3 regions of the Thauera sedimentorum genome follow, and region 1 is predicted to be linked to each of the others. Evidence: predicted binding sites of a transcription regulator. Region 1 holds the regulator's gene; each other region holds the start of a gene.
What was found. The regulator FNR, encoded in region 1, switches genes on or off when oxygen is low (the NO sensors DNR and NnrR bind a similar motif). The targets are predictions, from matches to a motif close to TTGANCTAGNTCAA.

Region 1 (5,797 bases):
GGAAGATGCGCGACAGGGTCTCCGGGGTCAGGTTCAGGCGTGAGGCGATGACCTGCTTGCTGACGGCCAGGTCGAACTCGCGCCCGCCGCCGTCGGATTCGTCCGACTGTTGCAGCAGGTAGCCGATGACGCGCTGGGTGCTGGAGCGCAGGGAATAGGTTTCCACGTCGCGCACCATGCTGTGCAGGCGGATCGCCATGCCGGCGAGCAGCTTGCGCGCGAAGGACGAATCCTGGTCGATCAGCTCGGAGACCACGCTCTGGCCGATGTGCAGCAGTTGCGTGTCGACCAGCGCCTCGGCGAACACCGGGTAGGGGCGGCTCATGAACATCACCGCCTCGCCGAAGCTCTGCTGCGGGCCGATGACCTCGACCACCTTCTCGTTGCCCTGCGCCGAGGAGAACGCGAGCTTCACCTGGCCGGTGACGACGAAGTAGAAGCCGTGCGCCTGATCGCCGCGCTGGAAGAGCACTTCGCCCTTTTCCAGGCGCTTCTCGCGGGTAAAGCGGGACACGCGCTCGATGTCTTCGTCCGACAGTTCGCCGAAGAGAGGCACGAGACGCAGCAGGTCGGGGATGTCCTGGGAAGGAATGGGCATGGGTGATCTCCGTTTTTCGTACATTCTAGCCCGCCCCAAGATGGGGCAGGCATGTTGAGGTGAGCAGGCATGGCAGTTTCTTCACCGGCCGCTGCGGGTCGTCCGCTGTTCTTCGCGCCCCACCGGGCCATGTTCCTGTCCGGCGGCGTGATGCTGCTGCTCGTCTTCCTGCTCTGGGCCGTCGAGCTCGGCGCCCGGGCGGGGCTCCTTCCTGCGCTCGGGTGGGCGCTGCCGCCGGGCTGGGGGCATGCGCTGCTGACCGTCGGAGGCGTGTTTCCCTTCTTCATCTTCGGCTTCCTGTTCACCGCGATGCCGCGCTGGCAGAGCATGGGTGACATCGCTCCGCAGCAGTGGCTGGGCGCCTGGCGCATTCTCGCGCTCGGCTGGGCGGCGGTGATCCCGGGCCTGTGGTTCGCGCCCTTGCTCGCCGCGGGCCTCGCCGGGGTGCTGTACGGCTGGGCCAGGCTTGCCGCGGTGCTGTGGCGGGTGGCCTTCCGTTCCCAGCCCGACCCGCTGCACGCCCGGGCCACCTGGCTGGGTGTGGCGGGCGGCGGGTTGAGCATCTTCGCCTGGCTGGTGTTCGCGCTCGGCGGCGGGGCAGGCTGGGCGCGCGTGGGTATCGAGGCCGGCGTGTGGTGGTTCCTGCTGCCGGTGTTCTTCTCGGTCTGCCACCGCATGGTGCCCTTTTTCTCCAGCAACATCATTCCGGACTACGTCATCGTCCGTCCGCGCTGGGCGCTGTTGCTGATGCTGGGGGCGAGTTTCGTCCATGGCGCGCTCGGCATGGCCGAACTCGGCGGCTGGCGCTGGGTCGTCGATCTGCCGGCCGGTCTGGTCGCGCTGTGGCTGTGCATCCGCTGGCGACCGGTGGCTGCCCAGCGCGTGCGCCTGCTGGGCATGCTGCACATCGGTTTCGCGTGGCTGGGCGTGGCCCTGCTGCTGTCCGCAGCGCAGGCCGCGGGCGCCCAGCTCGGCTGGTACGGCCTGGGCCTGGCGCCGCTGCACGCGCTGGGGATCGGCTTCTTCGGCTCCATCGTGCTCGGCATGGTGTCGCGGGTCACCCTGGGCCATTCGGGCCAGCCGCTGGCGGCCGACCAGCTGACCTGGTCGCTGTTCCTCGCCATGCAGGGGGTCGTGCTGCTGCGCATCCTCGCCGACCTTGCGCCCGCTGTGCTCTCTCCCTGGCTGATGCTGGCCGCGGTAGCCGGCTGGCTGGGCATCTTCGTGACCTGGGCGCTGCGCTACCTGCCCATCTACCTGCGTCCGCGGGCCGACGGACGGCCGGGATAAGACCATGTATTTCGCACTCAAACACCTGCATGTGACCTGTGTGGTGCTGAGCATTCTCGGGTTCACGCTGCGCGGCGCGTGGATGCTGTCCGGCAGTGCGCTGCTCGAACATCGTCTCACCCGGGTGCTGCCCCATGTGGTCGACAGCCTGCTGCTGCTGTCGGCCATCGCGATGGCGGTGATGATCGGGCAGTACCCTTTCGTCGCCGGCTGGGTCACGGCCAAGGTCATCGGCCTGCTCGCCTACATCGTGCTTGGCGCGGTGGCCTTGCGGCGCGGGCGCACCCTGGCGCTCAGGGCGGCTGCGTTCTTGGCGGCGCTGGCGGTCTATGCGTGGATAGTGTCCGTGGCGCTGCTCAAGAGCCCCGCCGGTTTTCTGGTCTATTTAGGAGCTCACTGACATGAGCGATTCACTGATCCCGGTCGCACCCGGATTCGAAACCCCGCTCGAGATGCTGGAAGCCTGTCACGGCCGCCTGCAGGGGCAGCTCGAGACGCTCGCCCGCCTGGCCGCCTGGCTGCCCGCTCATGGTGCGGACAAGCAGGCACAGCAGGCGGCGAGCGCGGTGATGCGCTACTTCGACCTGGCTGCGGTCAATCACCACATGGACGAGGAAGACGATCTCTTTCCGGTGCTGCTCGCACGGGTCGATGCGCCGCGTCGCGCGCAGCTGCAGGCGCTGATCGACTGGATCCTCGCCGACCATCAGCGCATGTTCGCCGCCTGGGCGCTCATGCGCGAACGTCTGGCGGCGATTGCACAGGGAGAAGCGGCAGAGCTGACCGCGGAGCAGGTCGAGGAATTCGCCAGCCGCTACCATCAGCACATCGCCCGCGAGGAAGGCGAATTGTTGCCCTACGCCCGCGAACTGCTGACTGACGAGGACGTCGCCGCCTTGAGCGAGACCATGGTCGCCCGCCGGCGTCAGGGCTGAGAATGTGCGAATAAACCTACTGCGCGGGCCGATGGCGGTGTTGCGCGGTGCTCGCTCCGCGCTTCAGCCGCCGGCCGGTTGATGGTGCAGCAGCTTTTTCAGGCCGGCGATGTCCAGGATGCGGATGTGTTTCTGCTGCACGGCCACCAGACCGTCTTCCTGGAAGCGCGAGAAGGCGCGTGACACGGTTTCGAGCTTGAGGCCCAGATAAGAGCCGATCTCCTCGCGCGTCATGCGCAGGTGGAACTCGGCCGCCGAGAAGCCGCGCGCGGTGAAGCGCTGCGACATGTTGAGCAGGAAGGCCGCCAGGCGTTCTTCCGCGCGCATCGAGCCGAGCAGCATCATCACGCCGTGGTCGCGTACGATTTCGCGGCTCATGACCTTGTGGAACTGATGCTGCAGGCCTTCGACCTCGCGCGAGAGTTCTTCCAGCTTGCCGTAGGGGATTACGCAGACCTCGCTGTCTTCCAGGGCGATCGCGTTGCAGGTGTGGAACTCGGTGCTGATGCCGTCCAGACCGAGGATCTCGCCGGTCATCTGGAAACCGGTGACCTGCTCGCGGCCGTCTTCGAGCAGCACGTCGGTCTTGAAGGAGCCGGCGCGGATCGCGTAGATCGCCTCGAAGAGGTCGCCGGCGCGGTACAGGTGCTGCTGACGCTTGATCTTGCGACGGGCGCCCACCAGTTCGTCCAGGCGGTCGATCTCGTTTTCCGACATCCCGAACGGCAGGCACAGCTCCTGCAGGTTACACTGAGAGCAGGCGGCCTTGAGGTTTGCCACAGAGATCGGCACCGTCGCCTTCATTTGCAAGATAAACAGCTCCGTCTCTCACCGGGATCAACGGAGCCTCGTTGATCCACGTCAACCACAAAACTACGGCTTTCTGCGATCTTACGGAACAGACTGCCGCCCCGTACGACCATGAGCAATCAGAAAGAACTCGTCTTCGACACCCAGTTGATCCGCCGCTTCGACATCAACGGGCCGCGCTATACGTCCTACCCGACGGCGGATCGCTTCGTCGAAGCCTTTGACGCCAAGGCCTTGCGCGACTGGCTCGCCAAGCGGGCAGTGGGCGGTCTCGGCAAACCGCTTTCATTATACTTCCACATCCCTTTCTGTAACACGATCTGTTACTACTGCGCCTGCAACAAGATCATCACCAAGGATCACGGGCGCTCGGCCAAGTACCTCAAGTACCTGGCCAAGGAGATCGAGATGCAGGCCGCCTGTCTGGGCGGCAGCCGGCAGGTTACCCAGCTGCACCTGGGGGGCGGCACGCCCACCTTCCTGTCGCACGAGGAAATGCACCAGCTGATGGACTCGGTGCGCCAGCACTTCACGCTGGTGCCCAACGGCGAGTATTCCATCGAGGTCGACCCGCGCAAGGTGGACTTCGATACCGTCGAGATGCTCTCCAACCTCGGCTTCAACCGCATGAGCGTCGGCGTGCAGGATTTCGCCCATGACGTGCAGGTCGCGGTCAACCGCGTGCAGAGCTTCGACGAGACCAAGCTGGTGGTCGACGCCGCGCGCGCCACCGGCTTCAAGTCGGTGTCCATGGACCTGATCTACGGCCTGCCCAAGCAGAACATCATCAGCTTCAACCGCACGCTGGAGCAGGTGCTGGAGATCTCTCCCGACCGCATCTCGCTCTACAGCTACGCGCACCTGCCGCAGCTGTTCAAGCCGCAGCGCCGCATCAACTCGGTGGACATGCCCACCGCCGACACCAAGCTGCAGATCCTGCAACTGGCCATCCGCCGGCTCACCGAGGCGGGCTATGTGTACATCGGCATGGACCACTTCGCCAAGCCGGACGACGAGCTCACCATCGCCCAGCGCCAGGGGCGGCTGCACCGCAACTTCCAGGGCTACTCCACCCACGCCGAGTGCGACCTGCTGGCCTTCGGGGTGTCGGCGATCAGCAAGGTGGGGCCGACCTACGCGCAGAACGTCAAGACCCTGGACGAGTACTACGACATCCTCGACCAGGACGAGTTGCCGGTGCTGCGCGGCATCGAGCTTACCGCCGACGACCTGCTGCGCCGCGCGATCATCCAGGCGCTGATGTGCCATTTCGAGGTGTCGATCGAGTCCATCCAGATCGCCCACCTGATCGACTTCAAGGAATACTTCGCCGAGGAACTCGCCGACCTGCGCGAGATGGAGAAGGCCGGCCTGCTGAAGATCGAGGACGACTGGATCAGCGTGCTGCCCCCGGGGCGGCTGCTGGTGCGCGGCATCGCCATGGTGTTCGACCGCTACCTGCGCGCCGACCGCGAGCGGGCGCGCTACTCCAAGGTGATCTGATCCCGCCCCGCGCGGCGTAGAATGCCTGCCCTGATGCATCTTCCGGCTCTTCCGAATGCCTGAAACCGGCTATATCGCCGTCTTCCTCATCGGCCTGCTCGGCGGCACCCACTGCGTGGGCATGTGCGGCGGCATCGTCGGCGCGCTCACCGTGCAGGTGCCCGGGCAGACCCGCCGGCAATGGCCGATCCACCTGGCCTACAACCTCGGGCGCATCACCACCTACACGGTGATCGGCGGCCTGCTCGGCGCGCTCGGTACCGTGGGCATGCTGTACAACGAGGTGATGCCCATCCAGCTGGGCCTGTACGTACTGGCCAACCTGATGCTGGTTGCCCTGGGCTTGTATCTCACCGGCTTTACCCAGTTGCTGGCGCCGGTCGAGCGTGCCGGCCACCACATCTGGCGGCGCGTTCAGCCTTTCACCCGGCGCTTCCTGCCCGCGCGCTCGGTGGCACAGGGCTACCCGCTCGGACTGCTGTGGGGATTCCTGCCCTGCGGACTGGTCTACAGCGTGCTGGCCACCGCGCTGGTGACCGGCTCGGCGACCCGCGGCGCGGGGCTGATGCTCGCCTTCGGCCTCGGTACGCTGCCCAACCTGCTGCTCGCCGGCCTGTTGTTCAAGCGCTTCCGCGACATCACCCGCAACGGCAAGGTGCGT
Region 2 (5,797 bases), 1.6 Mb from region 1:
CTTCCTGCACCTCAAGGCACACAGGCTGCCGGTGTCGACGCGCGAGTACCTGACCCTGCTGGAAGGCCTGCGCGCGCGCGTGTGTGGGCACGACATGGAGGCCTTCTACCACTTCGCGCGCGCCTGCCTGGTGAAGGACGAGACCCTCTACGACCGCTTCGACCAGGCTTTCGGCGAGTACTTCAAGGGGGTCAGCGAGATCCCCGGCCTGGAGGCCGAGCTGCCGGAAGAATGGCTGCGCGCGATGATGAAGAAGCACCTCAGCCCCGAGGAGCAGGCACGCCTGGAGAAGCTCGGCTGGGACAAGCTGATGGCGGAGTTCCGCAAGCGCCTGAAAGAGCAGAAAGGCCGCCACCAGGGTGGCAGCAAATGGATCGGCACCGGCGGCTCCTCGCCTTTCGGCAACAACGGCACCCACCCGGAGGGCATCCGGGTCGGCGGCGAGTCGGCGGGCAAGCGCACGGCGGTGAAGGTGTGGGAGAAACGCGAGTTCCGCAACCTGGACGACAGCGTGGAGCTGGGCACGCGCAACATCAAGGTGGCGCTGCGCCGCCTGCGCCGCTTCGCACGCGAAGGCGCGGCCGAGGAACTGGACCTGGACGGCACCATCGCGGCCACCGCGAAGAACGCCGGCTGGCTGGATCTGCTGATGCGCCCCGAGCGCCACAACGCGGTCAAGGTGCTGCTCTTCCTGGACGTGGGCGGCTCGATGGACGACCACGTCCAGGTGTGCGAGGAGTTGTTCTCCGCCTGCCGCAGCGAGTTCAAGCACCTGGAGTACTACTACTTCCACAACTGCGTGTACGAGAGCGTGTGGCGCGACAGCACCCGCCGGCACCACGAGCGCACCCCGCTGATCGACGTGATCCACCGCTACGGGCCGGACTACAAGCTGATCTTCGTCGGCGACGCCACCATGAGCCCCTACGAGATCCTGCACCAGCACGGCTCCATCGAACACATGAATACCGAACCGGGCGCGGCCTGGCTGCGGCGCCTGCTCGACGCCTACCCGGCGGCAGCCTGGCTCAACCCGGAGCCGGAGCGCCTGTGGCCCTACCGCAAATCCATCAACATCATCCGCCAGCTGGTCGGCGAGCGCATGTTCCCGCTCACCCTGGCCGGCCTGGAACGCGCCATCACACAACTCAGCCGTCGTCACTGACGCACCCGATCGACAACCGCCAAAGACCAATAAAAATGTTGAAGCGCATACCCGTCAAGCATCTCAAGCCCGGCATGTTCATCCAGGAACTGTGCGGTTCGTGGATGGAGCATCCGTTCTGGCGCAGCTCCTTCATGCTCGAGGATCCGGCCGACATCCGCCGCATCACCGAATGCGGCATCCACGAAGTGTGGATCGACACCGCCCGTGGCGCGGACGTGCTGGAGCACCCGGAACAGGCGGTGGACAAGGCCGAGAGCGACGCCGAGGTGGAACGCGAGTTGCAGCGCGCGGCGTCGGCGCCCGCGATGCAGCGCGCCACGATGACCGAAGAGCTGGCCCGCGCCTCGCAGATCTGCGCCCGCTCCAAGCAGGCAGTGGTGTCGATGTTCAACGAGGCGCGCATGGGCCGGGCGATACAGGCCGCGGACGCGATGCCGCTGGTCGACGAGATTTCCCAGTCGGTGGCGCGCAATCCGGGCGCACTGATCAGCCTGGCGCGACTCAAGACCGCGGACGACTACACCTACATGCACTCGGTGGCGGTGTGCGCGCTGATGATCGCCCTGGCCCGGCAGCTCGGCCTGCCCGAGGAGCAGGTGCGCCAGGCCGGACTGGCCGGCCTCCTGCACGACCTGGGCAAGGCGACCATTCCGCTGGAGATCCTCAACAAGCCGGGCAAGCTCACCGACGCCGAGTTCGAGATCGTCAAGTCGCACCCTGTGCAGGGACACGCGATGCTGCGCGAGGCCGCCGGGGCCGACGCGGTGGCGCTGGACGTCTGCCTGCACCACCACGAAAAGGTCGACGGCACCGGCTATCCGCATCATCTCAAGGCCGACGAGATCAGCCTGTTCGCCAGGATGGGCGCGGTGTGCGACGTCTATGACGCGATCACCTCGAACCGGCCCTACAAGGCCGGCTGGGACCCGGCGGAATCGATCCGCCGGATGGTGGAATGGAGCAAGGGACACTTCGACGAGACCGTCTTCCAGGCCTTCGTGCGCAGCGTGGGCATCTATCCGGTGGGTTCGCTGGTACGGCTTGAATCCGGCCGCCTGGGGGTGGTGATGGACCAGGGCAGCAAGTCGCTGCTCAAGCCCAGGCTGCGCGTCTTCTACTCGACCCGCGCGGACGCCCACATCAAGCCGGAAGTGCTGGACCTCGCCCGCCCGGGCTGCACCGAGCGCATCGCCGGCACCGAGGACCCCTCGCGCTGGCACTTCAAGGATCTCGACCGGCTCTGGCAGGCCGCCTGAGCCGCCGGCGTCCGGGCGCTCAGGGCGCCCGGTAGTTCTTCTCGGTCATCAGGTCCACGCCGCACTCCAGGCGTTCGACCCAGTCGATGAAGCGGCCGACCATCTCCTTGCCGACGAAGCGCGCGCCGTGCTGCGGCACGATCATCTCGATGTCCAGGCCGCGCGCCATGTTCGCCCACAGGCGGCAGATCTTGTTGGACACCATGTAGCGGCGGTGGAAGCCCTCCATCAGCGGCAGGTGCTGATCGAAGTCCTGCACCGGCTCGGCGGCGTGGCCGTGATCGACCAGCGAGGCGCCGAGGTCGCCCGAGAACAGGATGCGCGAGACCGGATCGTAGAACTGGAAGTTGCCTTCCGAATGCAGGAAGTGGCCCGGCAGGGCCTTGAGCTTGCAGTTGCCCAAGGGGATCAGCATGCCCTCGTCGGGGATGCCGATGGTACGCGCGGAATAGTCGCGTCCGGTGGTGAAATGCGGCAGGAAACGCGTCCACAGCTTGGAGATCAGCACCCGGGCGTTGGTGGTGACCATCCACTTGTTCAGCGAGGCGATGATGTCCGGGTCGGGATGGGAGGCGAGGATGTAGTCGAGATTGCGGATCGGGAAGAAACGCTGCATGCCCATCAGCAGACCGTTGTAGGTCATGTTGCCGCCGGGATCGATCAGTGCGCCGTGTTCGCCGTCCACCACCAGGAACTGGTTGGACTGGACCGCATATTCCGCTTCCTCGTGCACCAGGTCGTAGAACGCCAGGCACGCGTGCTTGCCATCGTTGTAGAGTTCGACTGCCATTTTGCCTTCGCAGTATGGGTACGGGGCGCACCGCAACAGGCCGGCGCGCAGGGCCGCGTAACTCTACAAGAGCGCCCCGGCAGCGGTGTGGACGACCACGCCGGAACTTGACCTCGATCAAAAAAAGAAGCGGCCCGGGGGCCGCTTTCAAACTGCTGTCCGCACAAGTGCGAAACGGTTTGCCGGCTGCCCGCCGGCGGGGATTCGGTCTGTTCGTTCTATTCGGTGAAGGGCAGCGGCTGCATGCCGAAGCCTTCGTCCATGTTCTTGATCTGCAGCAGCAGGCCGTCGAGCTCGTTCTGCAGGCGCTGCAGCGATTCCTCGTCGAGCTTGCGCAGCGCTTCCGGCAACACGCCGCGGGCCGGCGACGGCGCGCGCGCCAGCAGCTCGGACCCCTTGTCGGTAAGGTAGAGGCGCACTACCCGCTGGTCCGCGCTGGTGCGTTCCTTGCGGATGAAGCCCGCCGTTTCCAGACGGTCCACCATGTTCGACGCTGTCGACTGGTGCAGCGCCATGCGGTTGGCCAGTTCGCCGACGCGCAGGCCCGGAACCTCCACGAGCTCCTGCATGGCCCACAGCTGTGCGCCGGTGACGCCGCTCTGACGCTCTATCCATTGCGAGTGCCGCTGCGCCGTACGGATCAGCACCCGAAAACGCTGCAACACCGACAAGGGCGTCACTCCGGACTTGGGGGAGGGGTTCTTTTTCAAGGAAGACTGTGTGGCCATCTGGAAAGCCGCTCCGGACTATATTTGCTCGAATTGTGATTGTCAAAAAATTAACATTGCTGCAGCAAGGGCGTATTGTAGGGTCCTGCAGCAGCGGCTTGTCGGCGATGTAGTCGGGACGCAACGCCCGGGCCGGCTGCGCCGTTGATCCCGTACCAATACAAAACGATAATTCGCCCCCATGGAGCCTCCCCCACCCACGCCGGACCGCGACGGCCCGCTCGCGCGCGCGTCCGACCGGGCATTGCGCAAACTCGCCCGCGGCGGTCGCCGCTACGCCCTGCCCTGGCTGTCGATCCGCCGCTGGATGATCCGCCTGCAGTTCGTCGGCGCGGCCCTGCTCGCCGGCCTGATCGCCATCCTGTTCGCCATCGGCGCCGAGCTGGCCATCGGCACTCATGCGGGGATCATGGCGGAGCTGCCCTGGCTCACGCTCATCGTCGCTCCCGCCGGCTTCGCGCTGATGGCGTGGATCTCGCGCACCTGGTTCCCCGGCGCGCAGGGTAGCGGCATCCCGCAGGCCATTGCCGCGATCGAGTCCGACGACGGCCAGGTGCGCAAGAAGCTGCTGTCGATGCGCCTGGCCATCGCCAAGGTCTTCCTCACCCTGGGCGGCCTGCTGTCGGGCGCCTCCATCGGCCGCGAGGGCCCTTCGGTGCAGATCGGCGCCTCGGTGATGAGCCTGATCGCCGGCAAGAAGACCCGCCGCATCGCCAACAGCCGCGACCTGATGATCGCCGGCGGCGGTGCGGGGGTGGCGGCCGCGTTCAACACCCCGCTGGGCGGCATCATGTTCGCCATCGAGGAGTTGTGCCGCTTCCACCCTTTCCGGGCCAACAGCACCACGCTGATCGCGGTGATTTTCGCCGGCCTGATGTCGCTGGCCGTGCTGGGCAATTACACCTATTTCGGCCGTACCCCCGCGGCCATCGACTGGCCCGACAGCGTGTGGCCCATCCTGCTGTGCGGGGCCATCGGCGGGCTGCTGGGCGGCGGCTTCTCGCGCCTGCTGGTGGCCTCCAGCCGCGGCCTGCCGGGCAGGCTCGGTGAGCTGTCGAACAACCGCCCGGTCGCCTTCGCCGCCCTGTGCGGCCTGGGCACCGCGCTGATCGGCCTGGCCACCGGCGGGCTGACCTACGGCACCGGCTACGCGGAATCCAAGGCCGCCCTGGAGGGCGCCGCGCAGCTGCCGGTGTACTTCCTGGTCGCCAAGATGGCGGTGATCTGGCTCGCCTTCCTGTCGCGCATCCCCGGCGGCGTGTTCGCCCCGGCACTGGCGGTGGGCGCAGGCATGGGGGCGAACATCGGCCTCATGCTGCCGCCGGAACACGGCTCGGCCATCCTCGTGCTCGGCATGGTCGGCTTCCTCGCCGGCGTCACCCAGACGCCGATCACCTCCTTCGTCATCGTCATGGAGATGACCGCCAACCATCAGATGCTGCTGCCGCTGATGGCCACCGCGGTGGTGGCGCACGCCTTCTCCAAGACCGTGGCGCAGACCCCGCTCTACCATGCGCTGGCCTACCCCACCCTGCGCAAGGTCGAGGCCGAGGTGCGCAGCCGCCACCACGCGCACGCCGCCGCAGGCGGCGCGGTGCACACGGTGCCGCTCGACACGCCGCCCCCCGAGGTCCCGGCAAGCGCACCGACCGAAACGCATACCGATCAGCCGCCGCCCCGCTAGCAGCCCGCTTTCTTGATCCGGACCATGGGCCGATGCAGCGCGCGATGGCATACTCCGCCCTACTAAAGTAATAGGCTCGATCCATGGCGACCCTGACTGCATACAGCGACAAGAAGCTGCTGATCATCGACGACATGCCCGAGATGCGCAGTTCTCTGCGCAGTCAGGCCA
Region 3 (5,797 bases), 1.6 Mb from region 1:
GCAACCTGATCAACAACGCCCTCAAGCACCACGATCGCGACACGGGACGGGTGACCGTATCGGCCACTCCCAGCGGGGAGTTCGTCGAGTTCCGCGTCGAGGACGACGGCCCCGGCATCGCACCCGAGTTCCACGAGCGCATCTTCCAGATGTTCCAGACCCTCAAGCCGCGCGACCAGGTCGAAGGCAGCGGCATGGGCCTGGCCATCGTGCGCAAGACCATCGAGGGCTTCGGCGGCACGATCCGGGTGGAGAGTGCGCCGCCGCGGCGCGGGAGTTGCTTCGTGTTCACCTGGCCGACCCATGTCGAGGGCGTTTGCTGAAGAGATGCGCCCCGGCTTGCGCGTGCCTGCCCATGAGGAGCAGTCGCACGCGTTCTGATGTCCTGCGCCCACGGCCAAGCCGCGCTGAGTGGCGGCACCGGCAGGAAAGGCCGGAGGCCAGGCTCTCGCACCCGCTGCGCGGCCACACGGAACGATAGACCGGCCCACTCACGGACACAGCCCGGGCACGGCGTCTTGCATGCGGCGCGCGCAGCTGCTATCCGACAAGAGAGGGGCCTGTGCCGCCCCTTCCCCGGAGAGCCGCCATGAGCGCCCTGACGCTGACCTCGCCCGCCTTCGCCAACACGGCGGACATCCCCGCCATCTACACCTGCGACGGCCACGACAGTTCGCCGCCGCTCGCCTGGACCGCCCCGCCGGCCGGCACCCGCAGCCTGGCACTGATCGTGGAAGACCCCGACGCGCCCGATCCCGCCGCCCCGCAGCGGGTGTGGGTGCACTGGGTGCTCTACAACCTCCCGCCCTCGGCCGGCAGCCTGCCGGCCGGCGTGCATGTCGACTCGCTGCCGCCCGGCACCCAGCAGGGACTCAACGACTGGAAACGCACCGGCTACGGCGGCCCCTGCCCGCCCATCGGCCGCCATCGCTACTTCTTCAGGCTCTACGCGCTGGACAAGCTGCTGCCCGACCTCGGCCACCCCGACAAGCAGCGCCTGGTGCAGGCAATGCAGGGCCATGTGCTGGCCCAGGCGGAACTGCTGGGTTTCTACCAGCGCTGACGGTGCCGTTCAGCGCAAGGGTTCGGCGGGGACGGCCACCAGCCGCATCCTCACCTTCAGCGCATCGGCCACCTGCAGCGCACCGCCCAGGACGCTAAACGGCACGATACCGAAATCGCTCTGGCGGACCTCGAAGACCGCCGTGGCCACCAGGCGGCCCGGTTGTCGGTCGAGCGCGACCGGCACGGTCTGCCGGTGCTCCACGCCGCGCAGGCGGATGGCCACGGTGACGTCCGGCGCCCAGGCCGGGCCGGAGACCGACAGCGAGCGGATCTCCACCTGCGGGTGGCGCCCGGCATCCAGCACCGCCTCGCCGAGCATGTTGTTGCGCGTGCCGGCAGCCGCTTCGGCGCTCACCACCGAGGCGAAGGCCTCGCCCTCCTCGGCGCGCAGCGCCGGCTCGTCGACGCGGAAACCCGCCACCGGCAGGCGGAGCACGAAGGACGACAGCCGCAGTTCATCGGCCAGCACGATCTGACCGTCGATCGCCGCGGCACGGACGACGTGGTTGTGGCCCAGGCGCGCCAGCGTGCCGGCGCGGAACACCAGGAAGCGCACATCGGACTGCGCGGCGTCGATCACATGGGTTGCGGCGACCGGCGCCGGGCCCGGCGCGGGGAGTGTCTCGCCGACGGCCGGCGCTACCGGCGGAACGCTGCCGCACCCGCTCAACAGCGTGGCGAACAGGCCCAGGATGAGGATGCGGCGCAACACGAGCATGACGGCAGGCTCCGGGGAAACAGTCGACGACCGGACCATTCTGGCACTAAGAGCCCCTAACAGAATGAAACGCCCCCGCGCCGGGCTGTCTTGGGGTGCAGCGCAAGGCGCGGCCCCGCCGCAATGCTGATTGCCTTGCAAGGGGGCGCAACGCGGCGATGCGCCCCAAGACAGCCCGGCCCTGCGGGTTGGGGGCCAGAAGCGGCGCTCGCTTTGTCGCGCTCCTTGCCAAGGGAGCCACCCTTGACTGCGTCGCGCTTCGCGCGGTCATCCGCTTCTGGCCCCCAATGCGGGGGCGTTTCATTCTGTTAGGGGCTCTATGCGCCGGCCCGCCGCGCTTGCCGCGCACACGGCCGGGGCGCTACCCTCGCGGCCTTTCCAACCAGACGCGAGCCGCCACCATGTCCACGATTCCGCCCTGTCCGCAATGCACGCTGGAGAACACCTACCCGGACGGCGACAACTACGTGTGTGCCGATTGCGGCTACGAATGGCCGATGGCCGCCGACGCGGAGACGGCCGAGGACGGCGAGCGCGAGGTGCGCGACGCCAACGGCAACCCGCTGGTAAGCGGCGACACGGTGGTGCTGGTCAAGGACCTGAAGGTCAAGGGCTCATCCACCACGCTCAAGGTGGGCACCAAGATCAAGAACATCCGCATCGTCGGCAGCGGCGACCACGAGGTGGACTGCAAGACCGACGCGGGCCAGTTCATGCTCAAGGCCTGCTTCCTGCGCAAGGCCTGAAGCACGCCATGCTGCAACCGCTACCGCGTAGGAGCGGGCTTGCCCGCGATTCGGCCATCGTTTGATTTCAGGCCTCAATCGCGGGCAAGCCCGCTCCTACCAAACCATGTGAAACGGGGGCCATCGGCCCCCGTTCGTCATTGCTGCGGATGCGAGCGTCTTACTTGCCGAAGGGCTGCGGACGCGGCGTGCTGTCCGAGGACGGCGGCAGGATCGGCAGGGTGAAGCTCGGCTGATCGCCGGTCAGGGTCTTCAGGAAGGCGACGATCTGCGCGTTCTCTTCCTTGGTGAACTTCTTGCCCAGCTGCAGGCGACCCATGATGTCCACCGCTTCGGTCAGGGTGTTGGCCGCACCGTCGTGGAAGTACGGGTAGGTCATTTCCACGTTGCGCAGCGTCGGCACCTTGAAGTTGAAGCGATCGGCGTCCTTGCCGGTCACCGCCGAGCGGCCTTCCGCCGGGCTGGAGGCCTTGTACGGCTCGACCACGCCCATCTTCTGGAAGGAGTTGCCGCCCACGGCTTCGCCGTTGTGGCAGGCCACGCAGCCGCTGTTCTTGAACAGCTGATAGCCGGCCAGCTCGGTGGCGTTGAGCGCGTCCTTCTTGCCGAGCAGCCACTGGTCGAAGCGCGAGTTCGGCGTCACCAGGGTCTTCTCGAATTCGGCGATCGCGTTGGTCACCTGGTCGATGTCGATCTTGTCGGAGCCGAACACCTGCTTGAACTCACGCACATAGCCGGGGATGGACTCGAGCACGTCGATGGCCAGGGTGTGGCTGAAGGCCATCTCGCCCGGATTGGCGATCGGGCCGCCGGCCTGCTCCTTCAGGTCGGCCGCGCGGCCGTCCCAGAACTGCGCCACGTTGAGACTGGAGTTGAGCACGGTGGGCGCGTTGATCGGACCCTGCTGCCACTTGTCGCCGATCGAGGTCGGGATGTTGTCGGTACCGCCCATCGACAGGTTGTGACAGGAATTGCAGGAGATGAAGCCGGACTTGGACAGGCGCGGATCGAAGTAGAGCTTCTTGCCCAGTTCGACCATGCCGAGGTTGATGTTCTGCGGCGGACGGATCACCTGGATCGGTTCGTCCATGGCGGCCTGGGCGGTCTGGGCGGCAAGGCCGGACAACAGCGCAACGGCAACGGGCAGGATGGTACGTTTCATCTTTGTTGCTCCCCTTCATCGTGGTTCAAACTTTGGACGCAGTCTAAACCCCGGAAAAGGTCGCAATTTGATCCCGGTCAACAAACACGCCGATCAGATAATGACGGCCGACCGCGGTCGGCGGGCTGCCTGATCAGGTGCTGACGCGCTCGCCGCGCACGATCTGGCGCGAGATGATGAACATCGGCAGCAGGCCGACGGCGACGATGGTCAGCGCCGCGGTGGAGGCTTCGGTCAGGCGCTCGTCGGCGGCCAGCGTATGCGCCTGGGTGGCCAGGGTGTCGAAGTTGAAGGGACGCATCACCAGCGTGGCCGGCAGCTCCTTCATCACGTCCACGAACACCAGCAGGCCGGCGGTGAGCAGGCTGCCGCGCAGGATGGGCACATGCACCCGCCCCAGCGTGGCCCACTTGCCGTAGCCCATGCTGCGCGAGGCATCGTCCATGTTGGGGGTGATCTTGCCCAGGCTGGACTCCACCGAATGCAGCGCCACAGTCAGGAAGCGGCTCAGGTAGGCATACACCAGCGCGGCGATGCCGCCGGTCAGCACCAGCCCGGGATTGACCCCGAAGGCCGCCTCCCAGGCCGCGGCGATCTGGTTGTCCAGCCGGGTCACCGGGATCAGCACGCCCACCGCGATCACCGAGCCCGGCACCGCATAGCCCAAGGCGACGATGCGGTTGAGCATCTCAGGCAGGCGGCTGCGCGCCAGGCGCGCCGCGTAGGCCAGCAGCACCGCCAGCACCACGGCCAGCACGGCGGTGACCGCGGCGAGCACGAAGCTGTTGCGCGCCAGGTCGATGAAGCGCGCGCCGAACTGCGCATCGCCCTCGACCAGGGCCATCTTCAGCAGCAGGAAGCCCGGCAGCAGAAAACCGAGGAACAGGGGCATGAAGCAGGCAAAGGCGGCCAACGCACCGGCTGCCGGCGACAGCCGCTTGCGCACCGGCCGTGCGGCGCTGCGCGAGGTGTTGTTGAAGCGCGCCCGCCCACGGCTGGCGCGTTCGAGCAGCAGCACCAGGATGACGAAGGCGAGCAGCGAGGCGGACAACTGCGCCGCGGCGATGCGGTCGCCCAGCGAGAACCACGCCCGGTAGATGCCGGTGGTGAAGGTCTGCACGCCGAAATAGGCCACCGTGCCGAAGTCGGCCAGGGTCTCCATCAGCGCCAGCGCGGTGCCGGCGACCACCGCGGGGCGGGCCAGCGGCAGCGACACGCGGAAGAAACTGCCCCACGGTCCCAGCCCCAGCGAGCGCCCGGCTTCCAGCATGCCCGAGGCGCGCTCGAGGAAGGCGGTGCGCACCAGCATGTAGACGTAGGGGTAGAGCACGAACATGAACATCGCCACCGCGCCGCCCACCGAACGCACGTCGGGAAACCAGTAATCCCCCGCGCGCCAGCCGAACAGTTCGCGCAGCCAGGTCTGCACCGGGCCGACGAACTGCAGGGTGTCCGTGTAGACATAGGCCATCACGTAGGCCGGCACCGCCAGCGGAAGCACCAGCGCCCACTCGAAGAAGCGCCGCCCGGGGAAGTCGTGCATGGTGGTCAGCCAGGCGGTGGTCACGCCGATGCTGGCCACGCCAAGCCCGGCGCCGATGCACAGGATCACCGTGTTGCGCAGGAACTCGCCCAGCACGGTGTCGGCCAGGTGCGCCCAGGTCGCCGAGGTGCCGCCCACCAGCACGTTGGAGAATACCGACAGCACCGGCATGGAGATCAGCGCGGCGATCAGCACCGCCACCACGGTGAGCGTGGACCAGTACCGGCGCACGCGCAGCGCGATCCCCGGTCGGCCTGCCTTCACTCCTTGCACGATGTCCATTACGCTCCCGTCCGTGCCTGCGGCAATTCGTCTATGGCGAAAATTATAATTGATCGCATTTGGATTGCCGCAGTGCAATAATCAATTCCATCCTGTCCGTTCACTCCGGATACCGAAATGTCCCACCTGCAGCTTACCGACATCGACCTCGCCTTCGGCGCCCACCGCGTGGTGCGCAAGCTCGGCCTGAGCCTTGAGAAGGGGCGTATCGGCTGCCTGCTGGGGCCATCGGGCTGCGGCAAGACCACCGTACTGCGCTGCATCGCCGGCTTCGAGCGCGT

Region 2: the regulator FNR is predicted to act here: its motif matches at 3,322-3,335, upstream of IAI53_RS08980 (oxygen-binding di-iron domain-containing protein).
Region 3: the regulator FNR is predicted to act here: its motif matches at 3,759-3,772, upstream of IAI53_RS08860 (cytochrome-c peroxidase).

What each region holds. Positions count from the first base shown of each region.
Region 1 is NZ_JACTAH010000001.1:328,291-334,087, forward strand. It holds gene IAI53_RS01445 (Crp/Fnr family transcriptional regulator) at 1-598, opposite strand, end outside; gene IAI53_RS01450 (NnrS family protein) at 668-1,888, shown strand; gene IAI53_RS01455 (SirB2 family protein) at 1,893-2,288, shown strand; gene IAI53_RS01460 (hemerythrin domain-containing protein) at 2,290-2,823, shown strand; gene fnr (fumarate/nitrate reduction transcriptional regulator Fnr) at 2,887-3,627, opposite strand; gene hemN (oxygen-independent coproporphyrinogen III oxidase) at 3,745-5,136, shown strand; gene IAI53_RS01475 (sulfite exporter TauE/SafE family protein) at 5,192-5,797, shown strand, end outside.
Region 2 is NZ_JACTAH010000001.1:1,965,480-1,971,276, forward strand. It holds gene IAI53_RS08970 (vWA domain-containing protein) at 1-1,165, shown strand, start outside; gene IAI53_RS08975 (HD-GYP domain-containing protein) at 1,201-2,424, shown strand; gene IAI53_RS08980 (oxygen-binding di-iron domain-containing protein) at 2,444-3,214, opposite strand; gene IAI53_RS08985 (MarR family winged helix-turn-helix transcriptional regulator) at 3,433-3,942, opposite strand; gene IAI53_RS08990 (chloride channel protein) at 4,124-5,626, shown strand; gene IAI53_RS08995 (tetratricopeptide repeat-containing response regulator) at 5,710-5,797, shown strand, end outside.
Region 3 is NZ_JACTAH010000001.1:1,941,505-1,947,301, forward strand. It holds gene IAI53_RS08840 (sensor histidine kinase) at 1-323, shown strand, start outside; gene IAI53_RS08845 (YbhB/YbcL family Raf kinase inhibitor-like protein) at 590-1,063, shown strand; gene IAI53_RS08850 (YceI family protein) at 1,073-1,783, opposite strand; gene IAI53_RS08855 (zinc ribbon domain-containing protein YjdM) at 2,185-2,529, shown strand; gene IAI53_RS08860 (cytochrome-c peroxidase) at 2,690-3,691, opposite strand; gene IAI53_RS08865 (ABC transporter permease) at 3,825-5,405, opposite strand; gene IAI53_RS08870 (ABC transporter ATP-binding protein) at 5,634-5,797, shown strand, end outside.